3 regions of the Tistrella sp. genome follow, and region 2 is predicted to be linked to each of the others. Evidence: riboswitches for the same ligand, from Rfam matches in the RefSeq annotation. Region 2 holds a riboswitch; each other region holds the start of a gene.

Region 1 (5,052 bases), on a different contig from region 2:
ACCGCGATGCGGGCAAGCCCCGCCACCAGCAGCGATTTGCCGACGTCGGATCCCGTGCCCATCACCATCAGGCAGCTTGCCATCGGCGGCGTCTCCCAATGTCAGAAGGCGACCCGCAGGCCGAGATAGAGGCTTCGACCAGGGGTGGCGTAGCCGTCCACTTCCTGATAGTCCACGTCGAAGACGTTGTCGAGCCGGGCATAGGCGGTGACGGCGTCGGTCAGGCGGTGGTCGCCATTGATTCCCATGATGGTATAGCGGCGGATCTTGGTCGGCCGGCTGGCGGAATTGACCTGCGCGCCGACATGGGACGCCTCGATGCCGATCCGGGTGCCGTCCAGCGGATAGACATCGGCGGCGGCGAACAGGGTGTGGCGCGGACGGCGCGGCAGGGCCGTGCCGGTCTCCAGATCCGTCGTCTCGAGATAGGTATAGGCCGCCTGAAGCGTCAGCCAGTCGGCCGGCACCGCCTTTGCCGTCGCTTCCAGCCCCTCGGTGCGGGCGCGGGCGGTGTTGCGGTAGCGGCTGGCGGCGGAATCGAAGCTCAGCATGTTGCGGATGTCGTTGCGGAACCAGGTGAGCCCCAGGGTCAGCGCGTCGTCGACGAGGCGCTGTTCGATGCCGATATCCCAGCCCCGGCTTTTCTCCACCTCCAGATCCGCATCGCCATAGGTCGGGTGATAGAGCTGGTAGAGCGACGGCGCCTTGGAGCCGGTGCCCCAGCTGCCGCGCAGCGTGGTGCCGGTGCCGGGCACGATCCAGGCACCAGTGAAGCGCCAGGTGGTGTGGGCGCCGAAGGCCGAATGATCGTCGCGGCGGACACCGGCGGTCAGATAGAGCTGGTCCCAGAGCCCGGCCCGGTACTGGCCGAAGATCGCGGTGGTATCGGCATTGGCCGAAAGCGTGTTGATCACCGGATCGCCGGGGGCCTTCGCATCACCGATCGAGGCGGCCTCGTGCTCGCGCGAGAGGCCGACGGTGGCCACGTCGTCGTGACCGTCGACGGTGATGTCGGTCTGGTTCTCGATCCCGGTCCGCCGGCCGTCGAAATCGGTGCGGACCGAAAAGCTGGAGGTCGGGTCCTTCGAACTGCGGTCGAGCCGCGAGCCCGAGAGGGTGGTACGGTTTTCAACCCGGCCGTCGAACAGGGTGGCGATGGCGGTCACCCGGCCGCTCAGGCTGTCGGCCTCGTTCTCGCCCGGCGCCTCGGGCTTGCGCGAGGGGTCGAAATCGGCCGAGGTGCGGGCGGCCGTGCCGGTGGCTTCGATCGCGAATTGATCACTCAGGGTCAGCCCGCCGCTGAGGCCGATCTGGGTGCCGGTGAAACCGTCATCCTCCCGCCCGCCTTCCAGGCGCGAGAAGCCTTGGGTGCGGAAATCGACGATCGAGACGGCGCCGTCCCAGCGCTCGCCGGCACCGCGCAGCGCCGCGGAATGCCGACGGCTGCGATAGGCGCCGTATTCTGCCGAGGCGTCGCCCTCCACCCCGGTGCCGCCATTGCGCAGACCCCGGCGGGTGACGATGTTAACCACGCCGCCCATGGCATCGGCGCCGTAAAGCGCGCTCTGCGGGCCGCGCAGCACCTCGATCCGGTCGACGTCGTCGGCAAGCAGGCGGCCGAGATCGAAAGCCCCGCTGGCGCTGGCGGGATCGTTCACCTCGACGCCGTCGATCAGGATCTTGGTCTGGCTGTCATCGGTGCCGCGCAGCCTGAGATTGGTGGCGGCCCCGGGGCCGCCGGTGCGGCTGAACGATACGCCCGGCGCCCGGCGCAGCGCATCGACCACGAAGACGGTGCCGGCTCGGCGCAGGTCGTCGCCGTCGATCACCGTCACCGAGCTGCCGACGGTGGCGGGATCGACGGCCGTGCGGGTGGCGGTCACCACCAGAGGTGTCAGGGTTTGACGGGTTTTTTCGTCATCGGCGAATGCCGGGACGGCACCGGTGGTGGCGGCAAGGGCGGTGCCGAGCAGAAACAGGCGGACGGCGGCGGTCATGGGTCTGTTATGGTCCCGCGATGGCTGGCGCACCGACGCGAACGGGATGGCCGGCGCGTGTCCGGGTCTCCCTGCCGCCGGTCATGCCCGCCCGGCGACCGCGCGATACGCGGGGGTGCGACGGCAGGTCTCCTGGCTCGCGGGTCCAGGCCCGGGCCCCCGGCCTTCCCGGCCTGTTACCGCCAGTGGCTGTCATGGGGGTGGGCTCACCGCCTACAGTTGCGGGTACAGCCGCGGCCTGGGCGCCCTGGCGCCGCACCGCGTTCCCTCTTCGCCGGCCGCCTTTCCGAGGAAAGGCGGCACGGAACCGTCGCCCCGCACCATAAAGACCGGGATGCCCTGGGGCAAGCGGCACGAAAGAAGGGCGCCATCCTCGCGGGGGGAGGATGGCGCCCGAAGTGATCAGGCAGGGAGACGTTCGGGAGGAGAACGTCGGTGGTCCAGGGGAAGGTCGGTGGTCCAGGGGAAGACCGTCGTCAGTCAGTCATGGTCGTCGTTCATGGTCGGCCCGGATCAGCCGCCCGACGGGGCGGTGGTGGGGGCGGGGGTGCTCATCGGCTGGGCGCCGGTGGCGGCATCAGCGTCGCTCTTCACGGCTTCCTGTGACTTGAAGGCCGGCATCTGCTCCAGCTGCTCGGGCGTCACCGAGGCGACCAGGGCCTGTTCGGCCGGCTCGGCCTTAAGCTGATCCCAGGGCACCATCACTTCCTTGGCGCCGAAGCCCAGCACGCCGCCATAGGCGAGCACCGCATGGGTGATCTGACCGTCGGTACCGAAGATCACGCCCTGAAGGGAGGCGACTTCCTCACCGTCGGGGGTCCGGACCACGGTGTCGTTCGACAGCAGGGTATCGGCCGGCTGCGGATCCTCGGCCTCGGCGGTGTCGGCACCGCCAGCCGGCGGGGTCGCGGGCATGGCGCCCGACGGGGCTGCCGTGCTGCCGGCACCTGCACCCATCCCGCTGCCGGCCGGGGCCTGCTGTTCCGTGGGGGCAGCACCCGGCGAGGCGGCCTGTGCCAGTGCGCTGCCGGCCGCGAGGGGGGCGGCACCCAGACCGACGATGATCGCAAGAGCCGAGGTCGTGCCGCGCATGGACTTGAACATGGTCAATTACTCCTGTGTTCGGCGATCCGGCAAGTTCTCTTGCCTTCCTCAATGATCTGGGAACTTGAGCGAAAATTGTTAAGTGCTGCGCTGTGGCATAATCATGTGAGGTTTGGTCTTCGAATACTGGTAGAAGATGATGAAGCCCCCCCGGCTGTGAGCGGGCGATGTCAGAAGGGCCGGATCGGGCCTCCCCCGTGTCGGCATGGTGTCGCGGCCGTGCTTGACGCCGGCCGCGGCGCGTCGCAGGCTCCGGCGCAGGAGGGACGACGGCTGCCCGCAACCCCCGCGGGGCCGAATTTCTGCGCAGGAGATCTGCCGATGCGTATGGACGTTCTGGGACTGGCCGGTGCCGCGGTGATCGCGGTGGGCATTGCCGCCGGCGGCTGGCTGGTCGGCCAGGGTGTGGTCGAGGCGCGGCTCGGCAACCGCACCGTCCAGGTGAAGGGCCTGGCCGAGCGCGAGGTGAAGGCCGACCTGGCAGTCTGGTCGCTGCGCTATGTCGCCTCCGGCAACGATCTGAACGAGGTGCTGGGCCAGCTGAAGCGCGATACCGAGACGGTGAAGCGTTTCTTCACCGATGCCGGCCTGCCGGCCGAGACGATCGAGATGCTGAGCCTGGAGGTGACCGACCAGAACGCGCAGCTCTATCGCTCGGGCCCGGTCGAGGTGCGCTATATCGTGGCGCAGACGGTGTCGGTGCGGACCACCGATGTCGACAAGGTGGAGGCCGCATCGCAGAAGGTGGGCGATCTGGTCGAGGCCGGGGTGGTGCTGTCCAACGACATGGGCGCCTGGGGCAGCGGCCCGTCCTATATCTTCACGAAGCTCAACGATCTGAAGCCCGGGATGATCGCCGAGGCGACCGCCAATGCCCGCGACGGTGCCGCCCAGTTCGCAACCGACAGCGGCAGCCATGTCGGCGCGATCCGCAATGCCTCTCAGGGGCTGTTCCAGATTCTGCCGGCGACCGATATCCCGAACATGCCCGAGAACCGCCAGGTGACCAAGACCGTGCGGGTGGTGACGACCATCGACTTCTTCCTGGAAGACTGAACCCCGCCTTGACGTCGGACGCCCCCCTGCCTGATCCCGCATTGCCCGACCGGATCGCCCGTGCGATCCGGTCGCTGCCCGTGGCGGAGCTTGCCCGCCCGATCCGCGAGGCTCTCCATCAGGGCCGCGATCTGGTGATCGAGGCGCCGCCGGGTGCCGGCAAGACCACCGCGGTGCCGCTGCTGCTGCTGGATGCCCCCTGGGCGGCAGAGGGGCGCATCCTGATGCTGGAGCCGCGCCGGCTGGCGGCACGCGCTTCGGCGGCACGCATGGCCGCGATACTGGGCGAGGCGGTGGGGGAGACGGTGGGCTACCGGGTCCGGCTGGACCAGAAGGTCGGCCCCCGGACCCGGATCGAGGTGGTGACCGAGGGCATCTTCACCCGCCGCATCCAGGGCGATCCTGAGCTTCAGGGCGTGGCGGCGGTGATTTTCGACGAAATTCACGAACGCAGCCTGGATGGCGATCTGGGCCTGGCGCTGGCGCTGGAGGCGAAACAGGCCCTGCGCCCCGATCTGCGGCTGATCGCCATGTCGGCGACCCTGGATGCCGAACGGGTGGCGGCGCTGATCGGTGGGGCCGAACGGCTGCGGGCCGAGGGCCGGATGTTCCCGGTGACGGTGATCCATGACGATCGCCGGCCGGAGTTGCGCGACCTGGCCCCGGCCATGGCGGGCGCAGTGCGGCGGATGCTGGCGGCGGAGCCGGGCGACATCCTGGCCTTTCTGCCGGGTGCCGGAGAGATTGCACGCACCGCCGAGCTGCTGGCCGGTGGCGGCGGGCCTGCGGTCGACATCCTGCCGCTGGCGGGGGAGCTGACGGCAGAGGCGCAGGACCGTGCCATCCGCCCCTCGCTGCCCGGCCGGCGCAAGGTCGTTCTGGCCACCGCCATCGC
Region 2 (5,052 bases):
ACATGGTCGAGCGCCGTGACGCCGCCCGGATAATGATGGACCAGACCGCGGGCTTCGAGCATCAGCCGATCCAGACCGCCCCGGCCGCAGCAAGCACCAGACCACAGGCAAGCACGGCAAGCCGCGCCGGGGCCGCAACCGCCTCGGTGCCGGCAAAGCGCAGGCGGCCGTCATAGCCGCGCACCGCCAGCCCGGCATTCATCCGCTGCGCCCGATCCAGCACCCGGGGCAGAAGCCCCGCAAGCAGCCGCCCGCCCGAGCGGATCTGCCGGCCCCAGCCGGCATGTCCCAGCCGGGCCGCCTGGGCACGCTGCCCCGTCTCAAGACAGTCCAGCACCAGCCAGACGATGCGGAACATCATCATCGCCAGATCCGAGATGTCGGGGGCGAGCCCGCGACGCTGAACCATCTGCAGCAGCGAGGTGAGCGGCGTGGTCAACGCAAGCCCGATCAGACAGGCGACGCAGGTGATGCTTCTGAGGCCGGTGAAGGCGGCAGCAGACAGCACCTCGGGCCCGGCGATTCCAACCACCGGCCCCTGCGCCCAATGCAGCGTGATCATCTGCACCGCAGTACCGGCCAGGATGAAACCGGCCGGCACCACGGCCGCGGCGCGCAGATCCCGCGGCGCCACCTGTGCCGCCCCCAGCACCAGGCAGAGGACCAGCATCAGGATCACGATCTGGCCGATCCAGCCGGCCGCGATGAGCGAGACCAGCATCAGCCCGATGAAGATCAGGGCCTTTTCGGCAGCCGGTCGTCTGCGCCAGCGGTTGGTCTGCGCGGCACGATCGATGGCCCGCATCAGGCGCGGGGTCCGTCGGCACGTGCCGGCGCCGCCTCGTCCGCGGCCGGATCCGCCTCGCGGCGGCCACGGCGCAGGCCGAAATAATAGCCGAGCAGACCGGCGCCGATCGCCGCCTGAAGGGCGAAGAGCAGGCTTTCGATCTCGCCGCTCGGCGGCTCCCACAGCGGTTGGAACCAGGGCACATAGTCCGGCGCGATCTCGCCGATCACCAGTTCCGCCTGACCGTCGGCCCCGGCGAATTCCGCCGTGCCGGGCGGATGGATCAGCAGCGGCGCGATCGCCAGCATCACGACCAGGGCGAGCAGAACCAGATTGCGCTTCATCATGACGCCACCCGCCCGCGGAACAGATCCAGCGCCTTCAGTTCCGAGCGGCTGTAGCGGCCGAGCATGTTGAACACCACCACGGTCAGCAGCCCCTCGCTGATCGCCAGCGGCACCTGGGTGAGGGCGAAAATGCCCAGGAACTTCGATGCCGCCCCGGCGATGCCACCGGTCGGATCGGGGAAGGCGAGCGCCAGTTGCAGCGAGGTCACCACATAGGTGGCAAGATCGCCGAGCGTCGCCGCAAAGAAGATCGCGAGTGCGGCCCCGGCCCCCATGCGGGTGAGGCCGTGGAACAGCCCCCAGGCCACGAAGGGCCCGGCGATCGCCATGGAGAATACGTTGGCGCCAAGGGTGGTGAGCCCGCCATGGGCGAGCAGCAGGGCCTGAAACAGCAGCACGATGGTGCCGAGCACGGTGGTGACCGTGGGCCCGAACAGGGTGGCGGCCAGCCCCGTTCCGGTCGGATGGGAACAGCTGCCGGTCACCGAGGGCAGTTTCAGCGCCGAGAGCACGAAGACATAGGCGCCGGATGCCGCCAGCAGCAGCTTCACTTCCGGCGTTTCGCGGACCAGCCGGGTGATGCGGCGGGCACCGTGAATGACGAAGGGGGCCGAGACCGCCGCCCAGAGGGCGGCATGGGTCGCCGGCAGATAACCTTCCATAATATGCAAGGGCCGATCCTCCGAAGGCGTTGGCCACGTGCGGCAAGGCCTTCGGAGAAATCCCGGCAGGTTCCGGGGACCCCGCCCCCGTCCGAACACCCCGTTCGGAGAGTGGCCCTGTCAGATGCGAAGGCAGGTTTCCTGGCTTGCGGGTCACCATCCGTCGCCGGCCTTCCCGGTTGCCCAGTGGCCTGACAGCCCGGAACCTCAGGTCCCGGGCGGGCGACGAACTCTCCGCCTACAGTTGCGGGGGCAGCCATGGCTCCCGGGCGCACAGCGCCCGTGCCCATGTTCCCTTTTACACCGCCCTCCCCCGTCAGGAGCGAGAGGCGGACCTTCATGGGAGGTGATTCTGATCTGTGGTTGTATCGGGTGTCAAGTCGTCGGCCCGCGGGTGGGGTCGGCACCGGACATCCCCGCCTCAAAAAAATGTCGGGCCGCACGGCATCGCTGTCGAAATCGCCATGGCCCGGGGCTCATCATTCCGGACGGGGAAGAGCGGCCCGCGGGGTGCGGGCACGGCGTGCCGTCCGCAGATGAGGGATGCGAACGATGCAGTACATGATGGTGATCTACGAAACCGCCGAAGCCCATGCGAAGCAGAAGGATCCGGCCCGGGCCGGGGACTATTGGGGCGGCTGGGGTGCCTATGTCGAGGCGATCCGCGCCTCGGGCATCATGCTGGAAGGCCACGGGCTGCTGCCGCCCGAGACGGCGACGACGCTGCGGATCACGGACGGGCGCCGCGAGGTGCAGGACGGCCCGTTTGCCGACACCAAGGAGCGGCTCGCCGGCTATTTCGTGATCGAGGTGCCGGATCTGGACACGGCCCTCGACTGGGCCGCCCGCTGCCCCGCGGCGGCCGAGGGTGCCATTGAGCTGAGGCCGGTGATGCCCTCGGCGCAGGAACCCGGGGGCGCGGCGTGACCGGCCCCGACGCGGCACACAGGGCGGTCGAGGCGGCGGCACGGCAGTCCCGTGCCCGCCTCGTCGCCTTCCTGGCCGCACGGTTCCGCGACCTGGCCGCGGCAGAGGATGCCGTGGCCGATGCCTTCCGGATCGCGCTCGACCTCTGGCCCCGGCAGGGTGTGCCGCACGCGCCGGAGGCCTGGCTCGCCACGGTCGCCCGCCGCCGGATCACCCATGCCCTGCGCCATGGGGCCGTGCGCCGGGCGGCCGAACCGGCCCTGACCCTGCTGGCGGGGGAGGCGGAGGATGCGGCGATGGCGGCGCGGCCCCTGCCCGACGACCGCCTGGCCCTGCTGTTCGTCTGCGCCCATCCCGCGATCGCCCCCGAGATGCGCGCGCCGTTGATGCTGCAGGCGGTGCTGGGGCTGGATGCCGCCCGGATCGGATCGGCCTTTCTGGTGGCACCCGCCACCATGGGGCAGCGGCTGGTCAGGGCCAAGGCGCGGATCCGGAGCGCCGGCATCGGCTTTCAGCTGCCCGAGCCGCAGGATCTGCCGGAACGGCTGAGCCATGTGCTGGATGCCGTCTACGCCGCCTTCGGCACCGGCTGGGAGATGGTGGCCGGCGGCGATACCCGCGGCGCCGACCTGACCGGCGAGGCCCTGTGGCTGGGCCGGCTGCTGGTGGAGCTGATGCCGTCCGCGGCCGAGGCGCGCGGTCTTCTGGCCCTGATGGCCCATTGCGAGGCACGCCGCCCGGCAAGGCGCGACGCCGCCGGCCGCTATGTCCCGATCGATCTTCAGGACACCACGCTCTGGCGGGCCGATCTGATCGCCGAGGCCGAAGCCCAGCTGGCCGCGGCCGCAGCCCTGGGGCGCCCCGGCCGCTATCAGCTGGAGGCGGCGATCCAATCCGCCCATAACGCACGCGCCGACCCCGCCGGGCGGCCGCAACCCGGCCCCGACATCCGACTGGCCCTCTATAGTGCCCTGATGGCGATCGCCCCATCCGCAGGGGCCGCCGTCGGCCATGCCGCCGCCCTGGCCGGAACGGCGGGCCCGATGCACGGCCTTCATGCCCTCGACGCCGTCGCCGGGCTTGAGACCTATCAGCCCGCCTGGGCGCTTCGGGCCCATCTGCTGGCGGCGTCGGGCGATGCCGCATCGGCGCGCGCCGCCTATGCCCGGGCAATCGGCCTTGCCGAGGATCCGGCCGTGCGCAGCTGGCTTGCGGCCGCAGCCGCCGGCCTCAATGACGGGGCGTGACCGACGGATCGTCGGCATCAATGACGGGGCGTGACCGACGGATCATCGGTCCAGGCACTGCTGCCGTCGCGGGGGGTGAAGAACAGGATGTCGAGGGCGGGCGTGTGCAGGACCGCGCCGTGGGTCATGGCCCTGGGCACACAGAGGACATCGCCGGGCCCGACCTCCAGCTGCATGTCTTCCACGCCCGTACTGATGGTAAAAGTGGCGCGGCCGGCCAGGATCACCAGGATTTCGTCGCCGCCGTCATGGCGTTCCCAGAAGCCCTTCACGCTGCCTGCATCGATCCGGATCACCCCGGCCATCACCGGCCCGTCGGCCAGATGATGATCGAGCAGGCGAAAGTCGCCGCCCGGCACCAGTGTCGCGAGTTCCTGGGCAATCGAGAACACGGCCGGCTTCATCGGAACACCTCGTTCATCGGGGGGCTTGATCGGTCGCCTTCAGAATACGAAGATTCCTTCGGTTTCTGAATTCGCATCCGGAGCCCCGCCGATGCCGCCTGTCCCCCCCGCCACAAGCCCGCGGAAACGGCCGGTTCAGGCCCGATCGCGCGCCACCGTCGAGACGATCCTGGACGGCGCCGCTCACATTCTGATCCGCGACGGCTTCGACCGTGCCACCACCACCCGCATCGCCGAGGCGGCAGGCGTGGGCATCGGCTCGCTCTATCAGTATTTCCCGTCCAAGGAAGCGGTGGTCGCCGCGCTGATCGACCGCCACGCCGCGGCCCTGATCCGGGTGTTCGACGATCTGGCACCGCGGCTTGCCGGCAGGCCGCCGGCCGAGGCGGTGGCGATGATCGTCGCGGCCGCGACCGATGCCCACCGGCTGCACCCGGCCCTGCACCGGGTGCTGAACGAACAGGTGCCGCGGATCGGCGACATGGCCCGGATCAGGGACGTCTCGGCCACGATCACCGGCCATGTCGCCCGCTGGATCGCCACCCTGCCCCTGGCCCCCGGCCGGGATCCCGTCATTCTCGCCGTGCTGGTGGAGCGGAGCATCGAGGCCGTCGTCCACGGTGCCCTCGCCGACGGACATGACCGCCTGCCCCGGGCGCTGCATGACGAACTGGTCAC
Region 3 (5,052 bases), on a different contig from region 2:
GAGGCCGGCCCGGCCACGGTTGTCGAGAAAGCGGGTCGAGAGATCGGCACTGGCGATGTGCGGCGCACGACGCACCAACTCCTGCCCGTTGGAGTCTTCTCCGTCTGTATACGTGTAGGCCAGCCGCAGATCGGCCCACGAAACCGGCCGTATGGTGACCGAGGTTTCTATCCCATTGATCCGCGATGTGCCGGGCAGGTTGATCGACGTGCTGCCGCTGCCTTGGATCAGATTTTCGATGTCCTGGCGGAACCAGCCGAAATCGATCACGAATCGACCATCGAAGAAGCTGTGCTCGATACCGGCATCCCAGCCGGTTGCCTCTTCAGGCTTCAGATCGGGATTTCCTTGATAGGTATTGCTGTAGCCGAACAACTCAAACAGGGTCGGGTTCTTGATGCCAGTTCCATAAGAAGCCCGCAGTTTGGTATCCGTGCCCGGGATCAGCCAGGCTGCGGTGAAGCGCCAGGTCTTCTGATCGTCGAAGATTTCATTCCTGTCGTAGCGTCCGGCCGCAGAGAGAAAGAGCTGGTCGTAGAGCCCGAGGCGGTATTCCCCCGCAAAACCTGTGGAATCAAAGGCACGGTCGACCGTTGACCAGGCACTGCTGGTTCGTACGGTTTCGCGTTCATACTCGGTTCCCAGCGAAAGATCGTGACTGACGGCGCCGGTCTCGAACCCGTAGTCGGTCTGATAGTCTGCCTTCAGCCGGCGGCCCAGATAGGTGCTGGTGATGCTGCCATCTGATCGGTAGTCGCGATCATGTTCGGTGTTGGCAAGGCCGACCTTATGATGCCAGCGGCCGTCCGCCATGGCGTAGCGCGCTTCGCCGCGCAGGAAGGTCTGCGTACCGCGGGTTTCCTCATCGGCGTCGTAAGGAAGAGTGGAATAGCCATCCCCTTCCGTACGATAGCGCACGGTCCTGCCGACCAGGGCGAATTCCAGATCCTCCGCCGGCCGCCAGCCGAATTTCGCGAAAGCGGACCGGTTGCGATAGCCGTCCTTCTCCGGATTGCCGGCGCGTTCATCGGCGGATGAGATGCCGTCGGTGCGGAAGCTCTGGGCCGAGACCAGGGCATCGAACGTCTGGTCGCCATAAGAGACCGTGCCGACCGCTTCGCGGGTGTCGAAACTGCCGGCCTCGGTCCGCACACTGCCCGAAAGCGGGCCGGACCCACGTTTGGTCGTGATGTCGATCACGCCACCCACGGCATCCGAGCCATAGAGCGCGCTCTGCGGGCCGCGCAGAACCTCGATCCGCTCGATCTCGTAAGCAAGCAGATGGCCGAAATCGAATTCCGACCCGCCCGAAGGATCGGAGACTTCTATGCCGTCGATGCGCACCAGGGTCTGATTGGCTTCCGAGCCGCGGATGCGGATCTGCGATGTGCCACCCACCGACCCGGTGCGGCTGACCGCAAGGCCGGGCACCAGACGCAGGACATCGTCGACCTGACGGATCTGCAAAGCCTCGATCTGTTCGGCTGTGATGACGGTGACGGCGCTGCCGACGGTCTCGACCGGCACCGGGCTGCGGGCGGCAGAGACGGAAAGCGGGGCGAGACGCGTGGCCTCGTCGGTTCCAGTCTCTTCGGCAGCGGCCAGGTTCGTAATTGCCAGCGGAGACAGCGTGATCAGTGGCAGGGCCAGGCCGGCACGAAGCTGACGGCGCGACCGGTGGCGGGCGGGTGGGCGATTGGTGGACACGGGGATACTCGACCTCGTTCGACTGCGTCATGCGGTCACTGCGAACGAGGCCGGCAGGGTGGCTGGTCGGGGCGGGAAGGGGAAGCCTTGGGGGGCTTATGGGGTCTTCATGCCGCGCCGCCACCGCTTGCAGAACCCATCGGTACACCCCGCCCGACGTGCTCGCCCGTGACCGCGAATGACGGCAGGTCTCCTGGCTCGCGGGTCATCGCACCACCGTCACCTTCCCGGCCCCCGTCGGGGCCAGTGGTTTCGAGACGGGGCACTCTCCGCTTACAGTTGCGGGGGCAGCCGCGGAATTGCCGGATTATGATACCGGCGCACCGCATTCCCTTTTCATCCTGCGGAACGACCGCAGGACACCGTCAGTGGAGCCATCCTGGCGCGAAGATCGCCCGTCTGGCAAGCGCGATGTGACATTCGCGTGTTTTCGCCGGATGGTTGCAGCGGCCGTCACTTCCCAGGCAGGCCGCCGAGCAGCCGGTCCGCCCAGGCGGCCGGCAGGGCGGCGAGCAGCCAGCAAAGGGCCGCCAGTTGCCACGGAAAGGCGATGCGCGCCCGGTTGCGGTCGAGCCCGCGGCGGATGATCCGCGCCGCCCGGTCGGCATCCATCAGGAAGGGCATCGGAAAGCGGTTGCGGGCGGTCATCGGCGTGCGCACGAACCCCGGGCAGACGACAGACACCCGTAGCCCGCCATGGGCAAGGCGCGGACGCAGCCCTTCGCCCCAGGCCTTCACGGCCGCCTTTGATGCGGCATAGGCAGGCGCCCCCGGCTGGCCGCGATAGCCGGCGAGGCTGGCGACGATGGCGATCGCTCCGCGCCCGCGACCCAGCATCAGCTCGGCTGCGGGCAGCACGGTGTTGACCACGCCGTCGACATTGACCGCGAAGATGGCCCTGGTAACCTCTGCCGAAACCGCGCCGCCACTGCCGGTTTCGTTGCCTGAGATGCCGGCATTGGCGATCATCAGGTCGAGGGGCGCGCCTGCACCGATCGCGGTCACCCAGGCTGCGACGGCATCGGCATCGGTGACGTCGAACCGCGCCACATCCACCTCGGCACCACGGCTGCGGGCGGCGGCTGCCACGGCTTCCGTGCGGTCCGTGTCGCGGCCATGCAGGGAAAGTCGGATGCCCGGTCCGGCATATTCCAGCGCCAGGGCAGCGCCCAGTCCGCTGGACGCGCCGGTGATCGCGATATGGCGGGGCGTGGGGGATGCGGTCATGGGACGCGGGTGGTCCTGGTGGACATCCGACGGGCAGCGTCGGAGACTGTGACGTGATCAGACCCGGATGGTCATCCGAGGCTTGGCGGGGGCGGGACGGGTTCGTATAGTCCGCCCGTCCGACCCGCCCCTGATCATCGCTCATCCTCGGGAGATTGGCCATGGCGCTTGCCAGCATGACAGGATTCGCCCGCGCCGATGCAGGCGATGCCCGCTATGGCTGGAACTGGGAAGTCAAGAGCGTCAACGGCCGCGGGCTGGACCTGCGGATCCGGCTGGCGCCCGGTTTCGACCAGCTGGAACCGGTCGTCCGCAAGGTCGCCCAGGACCGTATCCGCCGCGGCCATGTCAGCGTGCAGCTGGGCCTGGTGACCCATGCCCGGGGCGCGCGTCTTCGCATCGATCCCGAGGTCGCCGACGGGCTGGGCGAGGTTCTGACCGAGCTTCAGCGACGCTTTCCCAAGGCGAAGGTGCCGCGGCTCGACGGCCTGCTGCGGGTGCCGGGCCTGTTGCAGATGGTGGAGCAGGAGGAGAGCGAGGCCGTTCGGGCGGCGCGCGAGCATGCGATGACCGAGAGCCTGATCGCCGCCTTCGATCGCCTGGTCATTGCCCGCGCCCAGGAAGGGGCGGCTCTGACCCGGTTGCTGACCGAACATGTCGATGCGATCGAGGGGCTGGTGACCGAGGCTGCCGGCCTGGCCGCCACCCAGCCTGCGACCATCCGTGCCCGGCTGGAGGAACAGCTGCGCAGCCTGCTGCAGGACCGCGCGGGTGCTGCCGAAGACCGGATCGTTCAGGAAGCCGCGATGCTGGCTGCCAAGGCCGATATCCGTGAAGAGCTGGACCGGCTGGTCGCCCATGTCGCCCAGGCACGGGAGCTGATGGCCGCCGACGAGCCGGTCGGGCGCCAGCTCGATTTCCTGGCGCAGGAATTCAACCGTGAGGCCAATACGCTGTGCTCGAAATCTTCCGACACGGCGCTGACGCGGATCGGACTTGCCCTCAAGACCCGGATCGATCAGCTCCGCGAGCAGATCCAGAACGTCGAATGAGCTTCGACATCACCGCCTCTCAGGGACCATGCTGCTGATGACCGACACCACCGCCGCACGCCGCGCCCCTCATGATCGCCGGCGTGGCTTGATGCTGGTGCTCTCCTCGCCTTCGGGTGCCGGCAAGACCACGCTGTCGCGCCGCCTGCTGTCGCAGGACGACGACATCACGCTGTCGGTCTCGGTAACCACCCGCCCGATGCGCCCGGGCGAGGTGGACGGCGTCGACTATCACTTCATCGATCGCGCGAGTTTCGATCGCATGGTGGCCGAAGAGGCGCTTCTTGAGCATGCGACCGTGTTCGAAAACAGCTATGGCACACCCCGGGCCGCGGTAGAGGCGACGCTGGCCGACGGCCGCGACGTTCTGTTCGACATCGACTGGCAGGGCACCCAGCAGCTGGCCGACCGGGCGCGCGACGACCTTGTGACCGTCTTCATCCTGCCGCCCTCGATCGCCGAACTGGAGCGCCGCCTGACGACCCGGGCTCAGGACAGCGCCGAGGTGGTGGCCAAGCGCATGGCCAAGGCGGCGGATGAGATGAGCCACTACGCCGAATACGACTATGTGCTGGTCAACGAGGATGTCGACCGTACTCTGGCGGATCTGGAGGCGATCCTCAGGGCGGAGCGCCTGCGGCGCCGACGCCGGCTCGGCCTCAGCGGCTTCGTGAATGTGATGCGCGAGGGCGCCGGCCGCTGAGAAAGCGCGCCGGCACCCCGACGCATATCAGGCGAGCCCCAGCGCCCCGCGGATACCGGGTGAGAGCTGGGCCGCCAGATAGACCAGATAGGCCCCCAGGAAGATGCCGGATTCCCGGCGTCCGATGCGCCAGCCGGTCCAGGCGAAGAAGAGCAGCAGAACGGTGGCTGCGGCCATCGCCCAGAGATCCAGTGCCAGCACCTCGGGCGGAATCGGGATCGGCTTGACCAGGGCGGTTACGCCGGCGATGCCCAGGATGTTGAAAATATTGCTGCCGATGACGTTGCCGAAGGCGACGTCGCCATGGCGGCGGATCGCGGCCATCACCGAGGTGACCAGTTCGGGCAGCGAGGTGCCGATCGC

Evidence for each region. A riboswitch is a leader RNA that binds a small molecule or an ion and turns the genes downstream of it on or off. The one in region 2 is predicted to bind cobalamin.
Region 1: another riboswitch for cobalamin. It lies ahead of CMO28_RS07295 (TonB-dependent receptor plug domain-containing protein); the one in region 2 lies ahead of CMO28_RS14605 (energy-coupling factor ABC transporter permease).
Region 3: another riboswitch for cobalamin. It lies ahead of CMO28_RS23525 (TonB-dependent receptor plug domain-containing protein); the one in region 2 lies ahead of CMO28_RS14605 (energy-coupling factor ABC transporter permease).

Annotation. Positions count from the first base shown of each region.
Region 1 covers NZ_NYWI01000029.1:56,110-61,161, forward strand. Annotated here, with positions in the region: gene CMO28_RS07290 (cobyric acid synthase) at 1-83, opposite strand, end outside; gene CMO28_RS07295 (TonB-dependent receptor plug domain-containing protein) at 102-1,997, opposite strand; cobalamin riboswitch at 2,102-2,324, opposite strand; gene CMO28_RS07300 (PRC-barrel domain-containing protein) at 2,511-3,101, opposite strand; gene CMO28_RS07305 (SIMPL domain-containing protein) at 3,423-4,157, shown strand; gene hrpB (ATP-dependent helicase HrpB) at 4,166-5,052, shown strand, end outside.
Region 2 covers NZ_NYWI01000040.1:104,948-109,999, reverse strand. Annotated here, with positions in the region: gene CMO28_RS14620 (energy-coupling factor ABC transporter ATP-binding protein) at 1-62, opposite strand, end outside; gene cbiQ (cobalt ECF transporter T component CbiQ) at 62-805, opposite strand; gene CMO28_RS14610 (energy-coupling factor ABC transporter substrate-binding protein) at 805-1,134, opposite strand; gene CMO28_RS14605 (energy-coupling factor ABC transporter permease) at 1,131-1,805, opposite strand; cobalamin riboswitch at 1,910-2,150, opposite strand; gene CMO28_RS14600 (YciI family protein) at 2,349-2,723, shown strand; gene CMO28_RS14595 (RNA polymerase sigma factor) at 2,720-3,970, shown strand; gene CMO28_RS14590 (cupin domain-containing protein) at 3,988-4,374, opposite strand; gene CMO28_RS14585 (TetR/AcrR family transcriptional regulator) at 4,466-5,052, shown strand, end outside.
Region 3 covers NZ_NYWI01000073.1:26,083-31,134, reverse strand. Annotated here, with positions in the region: gene CMO28_RS23525 (TonB-dependent receptor plug domain-containing protein) at 1-1,707, opposite strand, end outside; cobalamin riboswitch at 1,873-2,089, opposite strand; gene CMO28_RS23520 (SDR family NAD(P)-dependent oxidoreductase) at 2,161-2,934, opposite strand; gene CMO28_RS23515 (YicC/YloC family endoribonuclease) at 3,096-3,986, shown strand; gene gmk (guanylate kinase) at 4,015-4,689, shown strand; gene CMO28_RS23505 (calcium/sodium antiporter) at 4,717-5,052, opposite strand, start outside.